DNA from 3 places in the Microbacterium natoriense genome. Region 1 is predicted to be linked to each of the others. Evidence: predicted binding sites of a transcription regulator. Region 1 holds the regulator's gene; each other region holds the start of a gene.
What was found. The regulator HrcA, encoded in region 1, represses chaperone genes, less so after heat shock. The targets are predictions, from matches to a motif close to TTNGCACTCGNNNNNNNCGAGTGCNAA.

Region 1 (4,269 bases):
GTGAAGATCGAAGGCTCGCTCATGGTCCCAGTCTAGTGAGCGCAGCTCACCAGCGGCCGAGCAGCGCGGACAGCACGGCGATCGCCGCCGGGCCCGCAGTCGAGGTGCGCAGCACGGTGTCGCCGAGCAGCACACGCTCGGCACCGGCATCCGCGAGCCGATCGAGCTCCTCCGGGGCGATGCCGCCCTCCGGGCCCACCACGAGCACCAGGTCGCGCCCGTCCGGTTCGAGTTCCGAGAGGCGGACGGATGCCGTCGGATCGAGCAGCAGCACTCGGTGCGTCTCGGTCCGCTCCATGAGCTGGGCGGTGGAGACGGGCGGAGTCACTTCCGGCACCCAGGCCCGATGCGCCTGCTTCGCGGCCTCGCGCACGATCGTCGCCCAGCGCTCGCGACCCTTCGCCGCCTTCGGCCCTTCCCATCGCGACACGCTGCGCGCCGCCTGCCAGGGCACGATCTCGTCGATGCCGAGCTCGCACGCGGCCTGCACCGCCAGTTCGTCGCGATCGCCTTTCGCGAGGGCCTGCGCGAGCACGAGACGCGGCTCCGGCATCGCGTGCACGACACGCTGCGCGATGCGCACGTCCACGCGGGACGGTGCGACCTCCTCGGCGACACCCGTGAGCCAGACTCCTCGCCCGTCTCCCACGGTGACGGCTTCTCCGACCCGCAGACGCCTGACCACGGCGGCGTGCTTGGCCTCGGCGCCTGTCAGCGACACGATGTCGCCGGCATCGGAGTCGGTCGACGACTCGACCAGGAAGTGCAGCGTCATCGTCAGTGCGAACGGAAGCGGTCGCGGAGCTTCGAGAACAGCCCCTGCTGGAACTGCGCCAGCTGAGGGGCGGGCGCCTTCGTCTTCTTCGCGAAGTCCTCGATGAGCTTGCGCTGCGCAGCGTCGATCCTGGTCGGCGTGACGACCTGCACACCGACGCGGAGATCGCCGCGCTGCGTGCCGCGCAGGGGGGTGATGCCGCGGCCCTTGATCGTGAGCACGTCGCCGGATTGCACTCCGGAGCGGATCTCGAGGTCGACCTCGCCGTCGAGACCCTGAATCGTGGTCTCGGTGCCGAGGATCGCATCGGTCATCGACACCTCGAGCGTCGCCAGCAGATCGTCGCCGTCGCGGCTGAACGCGGGGTGGGGGTTCACGGTCACCTCGACGTAGAGGTCACCGTTGGGGCCGCCGGCCTTGCCGACCTCGCCGGAGCCCGGGAGCTGCAGCCGCAGCCCCGTCTCGACGCCGGCCGGGATGTCGAGCGACACCGTGCGGCGCGAACGCACACGACCCTGCCCTGCACAGGTGCCGCAGGGGTACGGGATCGTCGTTCCGTAGCCCTCGCAGGAACCGCAGGGCTGGGAGGTGACGACGTTGCCCAGAAGACTCCGAACCTGCCGCTGGACGTGGCCCGAGCCGCCGCAGATGTCGCAGGTGACGGGCGAGGTGCCCTCCTGGCAGCACGATCCCTGACACGTCTCGCAGAGCACTGCCGTGTCGACCTCGATGTCGCGATGAGCGCCGAAGACGACGTCGTCGAGTTCGAGGGTCACGCGCACCAGCGCGTCCTGGCCGCGCTCGCGACGCGATCGCGGCCGGGCGCGTCCGCCGCCCTGTGATGCTCCGAAGAACGTCTCGAAGATGTCGCCGAATCCGCCGAACCCGCCGAAGTTCGCCGAGGCCCCATCACCGCCGCCCATGTCGTAGCGTCGGCGCGAGTCCTCGTCGCTCAGCACGTCATAGGCGTGCGTGACGAGCTTGAACTGCTCTGCCGCGTCATCGCCCGGGTTCACATCGGGGTGCAGCTGACGCGCGAGCCGCCGATAGGCCTTCTTGATCTCATCGAGGGAAGCGTCCCGGGACACCCCGAGAACCTCATAGTGGTCCGCCACGATCGCCTTTCTGCGTGTGTCTTCGTGCGCGCCGCGTCAGCGGCCCGCCTCGTCTTCGTCGAGCATCCGCGACAGATAGCGGGCCACGGCCCGTGCCGCCGCGAGGTTGCTCGGATAGTCCATGCGCGTGGGCCCCATCACGCCGACCCGCGCCGTGCCGCCGGGGGCGGCGTAGTCGCTGGCCACGATCGACGCCTCACCGAGTCCGAACGGCGCGTTCTCGGTGCCGATGCTGGCCGACAGCCCATGGGCATCGGCCTCCATCTCGCTCATCAGTCTCAGGAGCGTCACCTGCTCCTCGATCGCCTCGAGGAGAGGATGGATGCTGCCGCGGAAGTCCTGCCCGCGGCGGGCGAGCGTCGCCGCTCCTGCCATCACCAGCCGCTCCTGACGGAACTCCCCCAGCTCATCGATCACGACGCTCGACAGTGTGCGCAGCACGGCGTCCTTCGTCATGTCGTCGTCGAGGAGCCCTTGCAGACGCTCGGCGGCCTCGCTCACCGCCCGCCCCGTGATCATGGCCGACAGACGCGCGCGCAGCACGGCCAGATCCGACTCGTCCACCATCTCCGGCAACGCCGTGACCCGCTGCGAGACCCCGCCGGCGTCGGTCACCAGAACGATCAGCATGCGGTTCGGAGCGAGCAGCACCAGTTCGAGGTGCGTGACGTGGGCCCGCGCGAAGGAGGGATACTGCGCGAGCGCCACCTGGCCGGTGAGCTGGGTGAGCACACGAACGGTGCGGGCCATCAGGTCGTCGAGATCGGCGGGGTCCGTGAGGAAGGACTCGATCGCGGTTCGCTGCGCCACCGTGAGCGGGCGCAGCTGTGCCAGGTGGTTGACGAAGACGCGGTAGCCCTTGTCCGTGGGCACACGCCCGGAGGACGTGTGCGGTGCGGTGATCAGCTCCTCGTCTTCGAGCAGCGCCATGTCGTTGCGGATCGTCGCCGCGGAGACTCCGAAGGAATATCGATCCACGATCGAACGGCTGCCGACGGGTTCGTGCGTCTCGACGTAGTCCTGCACGATCGCCCGGAGCACCTGAAGGCCTCGTTCACTGACCATCGCATCCCTCCCGTCTGGCACTCTGACACCTAGAGTGCCAATCCTAACGCGTACACCTTAGGATGGCGCTCATGCCAGCGCCGTGCACAGTCTCCCTCTCCTCCGGCGCGGTCCGGGGAACGGCCGAGGCGGGCATCCGCCGCTTCCTCGGCATCCCGTACGCGGCCGCGCCGTTCGGCGACAACCGATTCCGCGCGCCTCAACCCGTGCAGTCGTGGAAGGACGAACGGGACGCCACGGCATTCGGGGCGACCTCGCCGCAGCTCCCCTACCCCGGCGCGATCGGCGAGCTGCTCGGGTCCGTGCGCATCGAAGGCGACGAGATCCTCACCGCGAACGTGTGGGCGCCGACCGATGCGTCGGCTGCTCCGGTGCTGCTGTGGATCCACGGCGGCGCGCTGGAGCGGGGCGCATCCGCCATCCCGCTGTACGACGGCGAGGCGTTCGCGCGCGCCGGCATCGTCTTCGTGTCGATCAACTACCGCCTGGGCTCCGAAGGCTTCTCGGTCCTCGAAGGCGCACCCCGCAACCTCGGGCTGCAGGATGCCGCAGCCGCTCTGGAGTGGGTGCATGCGGAGATCGGCGCCTTCGGCGGTGACCCCGGGCAGATCACCGCGATGGGCGAATCGGCCGGAGGCGCCATCGTGGCGGGCCTGCTCGCACGCCCCTCTTCGCGCGCCCTGATCGCACGCGCGATCATCGAGTCGGGTCCGCTCGAGGCGCAGAGCGCCGGCCGAGCAGGTCGCGTCACCGCGCAATTGGCCAAGCGTCTCGGGATCGCCGCCGACCGCCGTTCCTTCGCCGGTGTCGCACCGGATCAGCTGCTGGAAGCGCGTCGCGACCAGGCCGCCGGCTCGTCGCCTCTCGGTGGAGCCCCAGGCTTCCAGTTCGCGATCGATCCGGAGAGCCTGCCCCATTCGCCGCACGAGGTGCTGGGCGAGATCGACACGCCTCTGCTGATCGGCAGCAACACCGACGAGTACCGACTGTGGTTCGCTCCCGCAGCGCTCGCCGCCATCCGTCCAGTGAAGCTGCTGCTGGCATGCCTGGCCCTGCGCATCCCCCGGCGCGCCGTCGCGGCCTATCGGGCGGAGTTCCCCGGCGCGTCCACCGGGGAGATCTTCGGTCAGCTCGCGACCGACATCATGCTGCGCGCGCCGCTCAGCCGCGTCGCACGCGCGCGCACGGCCCCGACCCACGTGTACGAGTTCGCGTGGCGGAGCCCGGTGCGCGATCTGCGTGCGGCGCATGCCCTCGAGCTCGGCTTCGTCTTCGACCGGCTCGTCGACGAGGAAGCGCAGCGCCTGGCGGGCC
Region 2 (4,269 bases), 1.3 Mb from region 1:
AGGCGATCCGGCGGCGCTGACCTCGCATTCGCTGATCACGAGGAGTTCCGATGACGCCGATTCCTGAGCCCGACGAGCTGCGCGCGCTGCAGCACAAGGCCTATGGCCGAGGAGGCGGACTGACGGATGCCGAGGCGGCGCGTCTGCGTGAGCTGGAGCAGCCTGAGCCTCCGCGAGTCGACTCGCCCGATGCGCACTCGAGGCCCGACCCTCGTTCATCGACCGACGAGCTCCCGGCGGTTGAGCGTGGGAGCGAAGCGACCGAGGCGAAACACGTTCTCATCTCTCGGCCTCAGGGAACAGACGTCTCGTCTCGGCTTTTCGACTCGACTGCGGCGCGCTCGACGACCGACGCTCGCGAGGCAGCCGAGGAGCCATCGGAATCCACGTCTCGCGGCGCTCGTCCGACGACCGAAGAACTCTCCTGGCGCCCGACCCTCCGCCGTCACTGGAAGGCCGTGGCCGCGGCATCCGCTCTTCTGCTCATCTTCGGGCTCGGGGCAGGCTGGGCGCTGTTCGCACCCCGCGTGCGTGATGCCGTCGCCCTGACGGAAGACGAGGTGCAGCACAAGCTCGAACTCGACGAGAAGTACGAGTTCGATGAGGGCACGTTGCGCGCGGTCGCGCGAGACGACGATGCGCTGGTGTGGTTCGGCACACAGAGCGACGGCGATCAGAACTGCCTCGTGCTCGAGGCCGCCGGACAGAGTCAGATCGGATGCGCGCGGGCCGACGACGTCAACCTCGCCTACGGCCTGAACGCCACCATCTCCCTCCCGCCAGAGGAGGACGCGGCCGAGGGCGATTTCGGAGCCTCGATCAACGCCTACGGGATGCTCTCGACCGCGGGAGAGCCTATGGTCGCCATCCAGCGCTGGGACAACGACGCCTCGATGCTCGACCAGTTCGAGGGGGACGAGCGCACGCGCGCGCAGGCGCTCATCGACGAAGGGTACCTCGCGGGCGTCTCGGTCGTCGGGTACGTCCGCGAGCAGCCGGCCTGGATCGCCTACCGCTTCACGGACTCCGACCAGAACGAGCGCTGCCTCATCGTCGACGCACTCGATGCGACCGCCTGCGGCCTCGAATCCGACACCCTCCAAGACGGGCTCACCCTCACGGCCGAAGACGAGAACGGGCGCATCGAAGTGTCCGCACAGTTCACGAACTGGGGAACGCCCTATCTGACGATCACCGAGAACGCCGGCGGCGCGTCGACGATCGTGATCGATACCGAGACCGGCGACCCGATCGAGGTGACAGACCCCGACGGATGACCTACGACGCGGCGGGCACCCGATCGGCGAGGATCGCGAGCCTCCGGGAGCCCACGCGCGTGAGGATGAGCGTCGCCGTCTCGGCGCCCTTGAGGGTGAGCTTCTTGCGGAACGCCGCCGGATCGACATCCATCCCGCGCTTCTTGATCTCGATCGTGCCGATGTCGTGGCGCTTGAGCGCGTCGCTGATCGCCTTGGGATTCGCCGGCATCGTCTCGCGTACACGGAAGGACTGCACGAAGGGGCTCGTGAACGCGGCATCCGACGTGAGATAGGCGATGTGCTCGTCGAGCATGCCCGCGTCGAGGCTCCGGGCGACGTCGCCGATCAGGCGGGCGCGGATCACGGCTCCGTCGGGCTCGTGCAGGTACGCGCCGAGCTCGCGCACAGGTGCGTCTTCGGCGTCGGCGCCAGAGGTGAGTTCGTACGAGCGGTCGCCCCGGATGACCAGGGCGGAGCGACGGATGCCGGGGCGCGCGAGGACGCCCGTCCAGACGACGAGCTCGACCACGCTGCCATCGGCGCTCACCCACTGAGCTTCGCAGTCGGCGGGGAGCGCATCGCGGTCGTGCGCGGGGCCGAGTTTGATGCCGGTCGGAACCTGCGAGGCCACGTCGAACGCCCAGTCGAGCGAGGGGGAGTAGTCCTCGGCCGAGACGCGCCGAGTCTCGCTGTGCCCCGAGGTGCGGCGGGCCGGATCCATCCAGATCGCTCGAGCACCGCTCTGCGCCGCGCGCTTCCCTCGGTCTTGTGCGCCTGCCTCGGCGGAATCCGAAGCATCCGACCGAGGGAGGGGAACATCTCCGAGCGCGGCGTACGCGTCTTCGGCCGTACCGTGTCGCACCTCCGAGCCGAACGGGGCGAGGTTGTAGGCGGCGATGGCCGCGGTGACCTCGTCGGCGTCGACGGCGAGCACCTCGAGGCCGGCCCCCGCGAACGCGAGCGCATCTCCTCCGATGCCGCAGCCGAGGTCGGCCACCGCCGTGATGCCGGCCGCGCGGAGTCGCTGGGCGTGGCGGGCGCCGACTCCGAGTCTCGTGGCCTGCTCGAGGCCCGCGCGGGTGAACAGCATCCGCTGGGCGAACTCGCCGAACTTCGCGGTCGCCTTCGCGCGCAGATGCGCCTGACCGACGACCGCCGACACCAGATCAGGCGAGTGCCCGGCGGCGCGAAGCCGCGACACCGCTTTCGCGACCTCGCCCGTCGACTCGATCGGGCCCAGGGCGTCGAGCAGCTCCAGACCGTCGGGGGTGAGCAGGGCGCGCAGCTCGGACATCTCCACCTGCTCAGCTTAGGCGGCGGGTGGCTGGCACTCGCATTGCGTGAGTGCCAGCCGACCGCCTAGACTGGATTAGCACTCTCGGGTTGAGAGTGCGAACGAGTCTTTCGTGTCATCGTCAAGAAAGAAGAGGTAGACCGTGTCGGTTTCCATCAAGCCGCTCGAGGACCGCATCGTCATCAAGCAGGTCGAGGCCGAGCAGACCACCGCGAGTGGCCTGGTCATCCCTGACACCGCCAAGGAGAAGCCCCAGGAGGGCGAGGTCGTGGCCGTGGGCCCCGGCCGCATCGATGACAATGGCAACCGCGTCCCGCTCGATGTCGCCGTGGGCGACCGTGTGCTCTACAGCAAGTACGGCGGCACCGAGGTGAAGTTCGGCGCAGACGAGTTCCTCGTCCTGTCGGCTCGCGACGTGCTGGCTGTCGTCGTCCGCTGATACGGCGTACAAGACGAGAAGGCTCGGATGCTTCGGCATCCGGGCCTTCTTCGTTGCCCGGGCATAGGGTTGCGTGGTGACCTCAGAAGCGACCAGCGCCACCCGGACCACGGGGGCACTGTACGCGATCGCCGCATACCTCCTCTGGGGTCTGCTGCCGCTGTACTTCCTGCTTCTGACACCGACCGGACCCTGGGAGCTCGTCGCATGGCGCGTCGTGCTCTCGCTGGTGTTCTGCGTGGTCCTGCTCACGGTCACCCGCGGGTGGAAGGCGCTCGGCGCGATCATCCGCCGGCCCCAGCTTCTCGCCCTCACCGCGCTCGCGGGCGTGCTGATCTACGTCAACTGGCAGGTCTTCGTGATCGGCACTCTCAACGGTCATGTCGTCGAGACGAGTCTCGGTTACTTCATCAACCCGATCACCACCGTGCTCCTCGGCGTGTTCGTGCTGCGTGAGCGCATACGGGTCGCACAGTGGGTCGCGATCGGCATCGCCGCTATAGCCGTCGTGGTGATCATCGTCGTCTACGGGTCGTTTCCGTGGATCGCCCTGTCGCTCACGGCGTCGTTCGGGGTGTACGGGTTGATCAAGAAGAAGATCGGACCAGCGGTGGATGCCGTCAGCGGGCTGACCCTCGAGTCCTTCTGGCTGATCCCGATCGCCGTCGTGCAGCTCATTCTCGTCGCCACCACGCCTGAGGGCATCACGATGGGGCAGAACGGCGCCTGGCACGCCGTGCTCCTCGCGTTCGCGGGCGTCGCCACCGCGGTTCCGCTGCTGCTGTTCGCGGCAGGCACCCGTCGGATCGATCTCACCCTGATCGGGATGATCCAGTTCATCACCCCGATCATGCAGTTCCTGCTCGGCGTCGTCGTGCTCGGCGAAGCCATGCCGCCCGCTCGCTGGGCCGGATTCACCCTCGTGTGGATCGCGATCGCCGTATTCGTGGTCGACATGCTCCTCGCCTCCCGCCGCGGACGCCGAGTGGAACGCCCCGAACTCGTCTGATTCCGGGACGCACATCGCGTGAAACCCGGTACCGGATCGTTAACGCACCGAAACACTTGCGACCCCTGCGCGCGCACCTCGCGTTCTAGGGTTAGAGCACCCGATCGTGGTCACGATCCACGCTCAGTTACGCAAGGGAGCATCATGAACGCACTGAAGGGCTCGCGCACAGCGAAGGTCCTCGCCGGCATCGCGCTGGTCAGCGCATCCGCACTCGTCATGTCGGGCTGCGCGAGCAGCACGCCGTCCGATTCCGGTGACGATGGCG
Region 3 (4,269 bases), 570 kb from region 1:
CCCGGCCGGCGGCCGCAACGAGCTGCAGGAGCTCCTCTCGGCCCGGTGCGAGCTCGGTGACCTTCGACCAGGACTGGCGAGAGCGGACCGCCTCGAGCGCGCTCACTCGGCGTCCGGCGTGAAGTTCAGGGCGATCGAGTTCATGCAGTAGCGGTCGCCGGTGGGCGTGCCGAAGCCGTCGGGGAAGACGTGGCCCAGGTGTGAACCGCAGTTCCTGCAGCGCACTTCCGTGCGCGACATGCCCAAGCTCGTGTCCTCGATGAGCTCGACCGCCTCGGGGCGGATCGACTCGTAGAAGCTCGGCCAGCCGCACCCCGAGTCGAACTTCGTACCGCTCTTGAAGAGCTCGGCACCGCACGCGCCGCAGGTGTAGAGCCCGGCGCGCTTCTCGTCGAGCAGCTCGCCGGTCCATGCACGCTCGGTCGCGGCCTGGCGCAGCACTGCGTACTGATCGGCGCCGAGTTCTTCGCGCCACTGTTCTTCGGTCTTGTCCACGCTGTACGACATGGACCCATTCTCTCGCGTCTGCCTGTGACCGGGCGCAGTGCGACGAGAATGGAGGGATGACGGATGCCGTGCAGCGACGATACGCGCGTTTCGCCGAGGAGGAGGCGCCAGGGCGCAGCGAACTGTACGCCGAGTGGGCGCGCGGCGTCGCCGCGGATGATGCGGTCAGTCGGGTTATCGAACGGATACCCGAGAACAGGCGACAGCCGCCGCTGGTGTTCGCCGTGACCCGGATGCTCGGGGCAGGCCTGGACGGCTTCGGCGCGTGGCGCGACTTCGTGCTCGCACACGCGGACGACATCGTCGCCGAGTGCACGGCGAGGCGGCTGCAGACCAACGAGCCGCTGCGGCTCTCCCCGCTGCTCCCGGTCCTCAGCGAGATCGACGGGCCGATCGCGCTGCTGGAGATCGGGGCGTCGGCAGGGCTGTGCCTGTACCCCGACCGCTACTCGTACCGGTTCATCGATGCGGCCGGCGCTGTGCGGCGGACGCTCGATCCGGAATCGGGCCCGTCGCCGGTGGTGCTGGAGAGCGTCGTCACGGGAGCCCTGCCGCCCATGCGCCTGCCGCGAGTCGTGTGGCGCGCCGGCATCGACCTCACGCCTCTCGATGCGGTTGACGACCGCGACCGGCGCTGGCTGCAGGGACTCGTGTGGCCGGGGGAGGAGGGGCGCGAGCAGCGCCTCACCGCGGCACTCGACATCGCGGCATCCGATCCGCCCCTGCTGATCGCGGGCGACGCGCTCGCCGAAGTCGACGCGCTCGCGCGCTCGGCGCCCGCCGACGCGACTCTCGTGATCACGACGCCGGGTGTGCTCGTGCACATCCCGCGCGAGCCGAGGACGGCGCTCGTCGAGCGCATCCGCGGGCTGCCCGCCCGATGGATCACGATCGATCCACCAGGGCTCCTGGATGTATGGGAACCCGCGGTCGACGCCGCGACCTGGCCGGGATTCGTCGTCGCCCTCGACGGTGCGGTGCGCGCGGCATCCGACCCGCTCGGGCGCCGATGGGAGTGGCGCGCAGGCATGCACGCCACGGCGATCTAGTCTGTTCCCATGCTGGGTGAGATGACGGAGCGCGACCGCGCCATCCTCGCGCTCGAGACCCTGTGGCCTCGGCACAGCGGCGCGAAGGAGGAGGCGATCCGCGCCCAGCTCGGAATGAGCGCGGCACGCTACTACCAGCTGCTGGGCCGCCTCATCGACTCGGAAGAGGCGCTGAGATACGACCCGATGCTGGTCGCCCGACTCCGTCGCATCCGCGACGCCCGGGCGTTCCAGCGCTCCACACGGTCTCCAGGATTCGTCGGCTAGCATCGAGGGGTGTCCAAGCCCACTCGAGACCGATTCGATGACGTCCCCCGTTCGACTGGACGAGTAGGGGCGCACCGTGCCGAGGCTCCGGGCATGAACGGCTGGGTCGTTCTGCTGTGGTCGTTCGTGGCCGCTCTCGTGCTCATCATCGGCGGCATCTTCGGCTCTCTCGTGGTCATGGGGCGCATCAGCCTGTTCCCCGAGGCGGTGCCGAGCTCCACTCCCACGCCGATCGAGACCGGCGTGGTCGACACGAGCTATTCGGTCGTGATCCTGAACGCGACGACCGACGAGGGGCTCGACACGCAGATGCGCGACACCTTGATCAACAGCGGCTGGCCGGCGGGCATCGTGTTCGCCAGCGACAGCACGAGCCAGGATTTCTCCACGACGACGGTGTACTACGTCGACGCAGCTGACGAGCTGGCGGCGATCGGACTCGCCAACCTCCTCGGCGGGGCAGAGGTCGAGCAGAGCGACTTCTACGCCGATCAGAACACCACCGACCAGAAGCAGATGACCGTCGTCATCGGCCTCGACCGCGTAAGTTCTGCTCCGGCCGCCCCTGAGGACACGCCGGCGCCCTGAGGCGGTGCCCGTCTCCCTCTCCGGCGGCTTGCACTCGAAGGTGTCGAGTGCCAGAATGGCGTTAGCACTCTCTCACTCTGAGTGCTAAACCCAACGTCTACGTCCAGGAGGGACGACAAAACTCATGGCAAAGATCATCGCTTTCGATGAGGAGGCCCGCCGCGGCCTCGAGCGCGGCCTCAACATCCTCGCCGACGCCGTCAAGGTGACGCTCGGCCCGCGCGGTCGCAACGTCGTGCTCGAGAAGAAGTGGGGCGCTCCCACGATCACGAACGACGGTGTGTCCATCGCCAAGGAGATCGAGCTGGACGACCCGTACGAGAAGATCGGCGCGGAGCTCGTCAAGGAGGTCGCCAAGAAGACCGACGACGTCGCAGGTGACGGAACCACCACCGCCACCGTCCTCGCTCAGGCACTCGTCCGCGAGGGCCTGCGCAACGTCGCGGCCGGCGCCGACCCCATCTCGCTCAAGCGCGGCATCGAGAAGGCCGTCGCCGCGATCACCGAGGAGCTGCTGTCCAGCGCCAAGGAGATCGACTCGAAGGAGCAGATCGCCGCGACCGCATCGATCTCGGCTGCTGACCCCGCCATCGGCGAGCTCATCGCCGAGGCGATCGACAAGGTCGGCAAGGAAGGCGTGGTCACCGTCGAGGAGTCCCAGACCTTCGGCACCGAGCTCGAGCTCACCGAGGGCATGCGCTTCGACAAGGGCTACCTGAACCCGTACTTCGTGACGGACCCCGAGCGTCAGGAGGCGGTCTTCGAGGACGCCTACATCCTGATCGCGAACCAGAAGATCTCGAACATCAAGGACCTTCTGCCCATCGTCGACAAGGTGATCCAGGACGGCAAGGAGCTCGTCATCATCGCCGAGGACGTCGAGGGCGAGGCTCTCGCGACCCTCGTGCTGAACAAGCTCAAGGGCATCTTCAAGTCGGTCGCCGTCAAGGCTCCCGGCTTCGGCGACCGCCGCAAGGCGCAGCTGCAGGACATCGCGATCCTCACCGGTGGTCAAGTCATCACCGAAGAGGTCGGCCTCAAGCTCGAGAACGCCACGCTCGACCTGCTGGGTCGTGCACGCAAGGTCATCGTCACCAAGGACGAGACCACGATCGTCGAGGGCGCCGGTGAGGCAGACCAGATCGAGGGTCGTGTCACGCAGATCCGTCGTGAGATCGAGAACACCGACAGCGACTACGACCGCGAGAAGCTGCAGGAGCGTCTCGCCAAGCTCGCCGGCGGCGTCGCCGTCATCAAGGCGGGTGCGGCGACCGAGGTCGAGCTCAAGGAGCGCAAGCACCGCATCGAGGACGCCGTCCGCAACGCGAAGGCAGCCGTCGAGGAGGGCATCGTCCCCGGTGGTGGCGTCGCGCTGATCCAGTCGGGCACCAAGGCCCTCGACGCTCTCTCGCTCACGGGCGACGAGGCGACCGGCGCGAACATCGTCCGCGTCGCGATCGAGGCTCCGCTGAAGCAGATCGCTCTCAACGCCGGTCTCGAGCCGGGTGTCGTCGCGAACAAGGTCGCCGGGCTGGAGTCGGGGCACGGTCTGAACGCCGCGACCGGCGAGTACGTCGACATGTTCGCCGCGGGCATCATCGACCCGGCCAAGGTGACGCGTTCGGCTCTGCAGAACGCCGCTTCGATCGCCGGCCTCTTCCTCACCACCGAGGTCGTCGTCGCCGACAAGCCCGAGAAGGCTTCGGCTCCGATGGGTGACCCGTCGGGCGGCATGGACTTCTGATCCTTCGATCCCCACGCCCCACTCCAGACAGCGCCAGCGCGCTGCCCGGAGCCTCCGGGCGCGGGGCCCCGGCTCAGGAACCCAGAGTTCAGTAGACAGAAACGCCCCGGCTCC

Region 2: the regulator HrcA is predicted to act here: its motif matches at 2,584-2,610, upstream of groES (co-chaperone GroES).
Region 3: the regulator HrcA is predicted to act here: its motif matches at 2,473-2,499, upstream of groL (chaperonin GroEL).

What each region holds. Positions count from the first base shown of each region.
Region 1 covers NZ_JAUSXV010000001.1:2,963,222-2,967,490, forward strand. The annotation lists gene QFZ53_RS13915 (HIT domain-containing protein) at 1-23, opposite strand, end outside; gene QFZ53_RS13920 (16S rRNA (uracil(1498)-N(3))-methyltransferase) at 47-775, opposite strand; gene dnaJ (molecular chaperone DnaJ) at 778-1,890, opposite strand; gene hrcA (heat-inducible transcriptional repressor HrcA) at 1,927-2,955, opposite strand; gene QFZ53_RS13935 (carboxylesterase/lipase family protein) at 3,027-4,269, shown strand, end outside.
Region 2 covers NZ_JAUSXV010000001.1:1,694,398-1,698,666, forward strand. The annotation lists gene QFZ53_RS07755 (hypothetical protein) at 1-67, shown strand, start outside; gene QFZ53_RS07760 (hypothetical protein) at 51-1,277, shown strand; gene QFZ53_RS07765 (class I SAM-dependent methyltransferase) at 1,279-2,559, opposite strand; gene groES (co-chaperone GroES) at 2,696-2,992, shown strand; gene rarD (EamA family transporter RarD) at 3,069-4,001, shown strand; gene QFZ53_RS07780 (ABC transporter substrate-binding protein) at 4,146-4,269, shown strand, end outside.
Region 3 covers NZ_JAUSXV010000001.1:3,528,453-3,532,721, reverse strand. The annotation lists gene QFZ53_RS16740 (nitroreductase family protein) at 1-106, opposite strand, end outside; gene msrB (peptide-methionine (R)-S-oxide reductase MsrB) at 103-507, opposite strand; gene QFZ53_RS16730 (DUF2332 domain-containing protein) at 564-1,556, shown strand; gene QFZ53_RS16725 (DUF3263 domain-containing protein) at 1,566-1,823, shown strand; gene QFZ53_RS16720 (LytR C-terminal domain-containing protein) at 1,917-2,411, shown strand; gene groL (chaperonin GroEL) at 2,536-4,155, shown strand.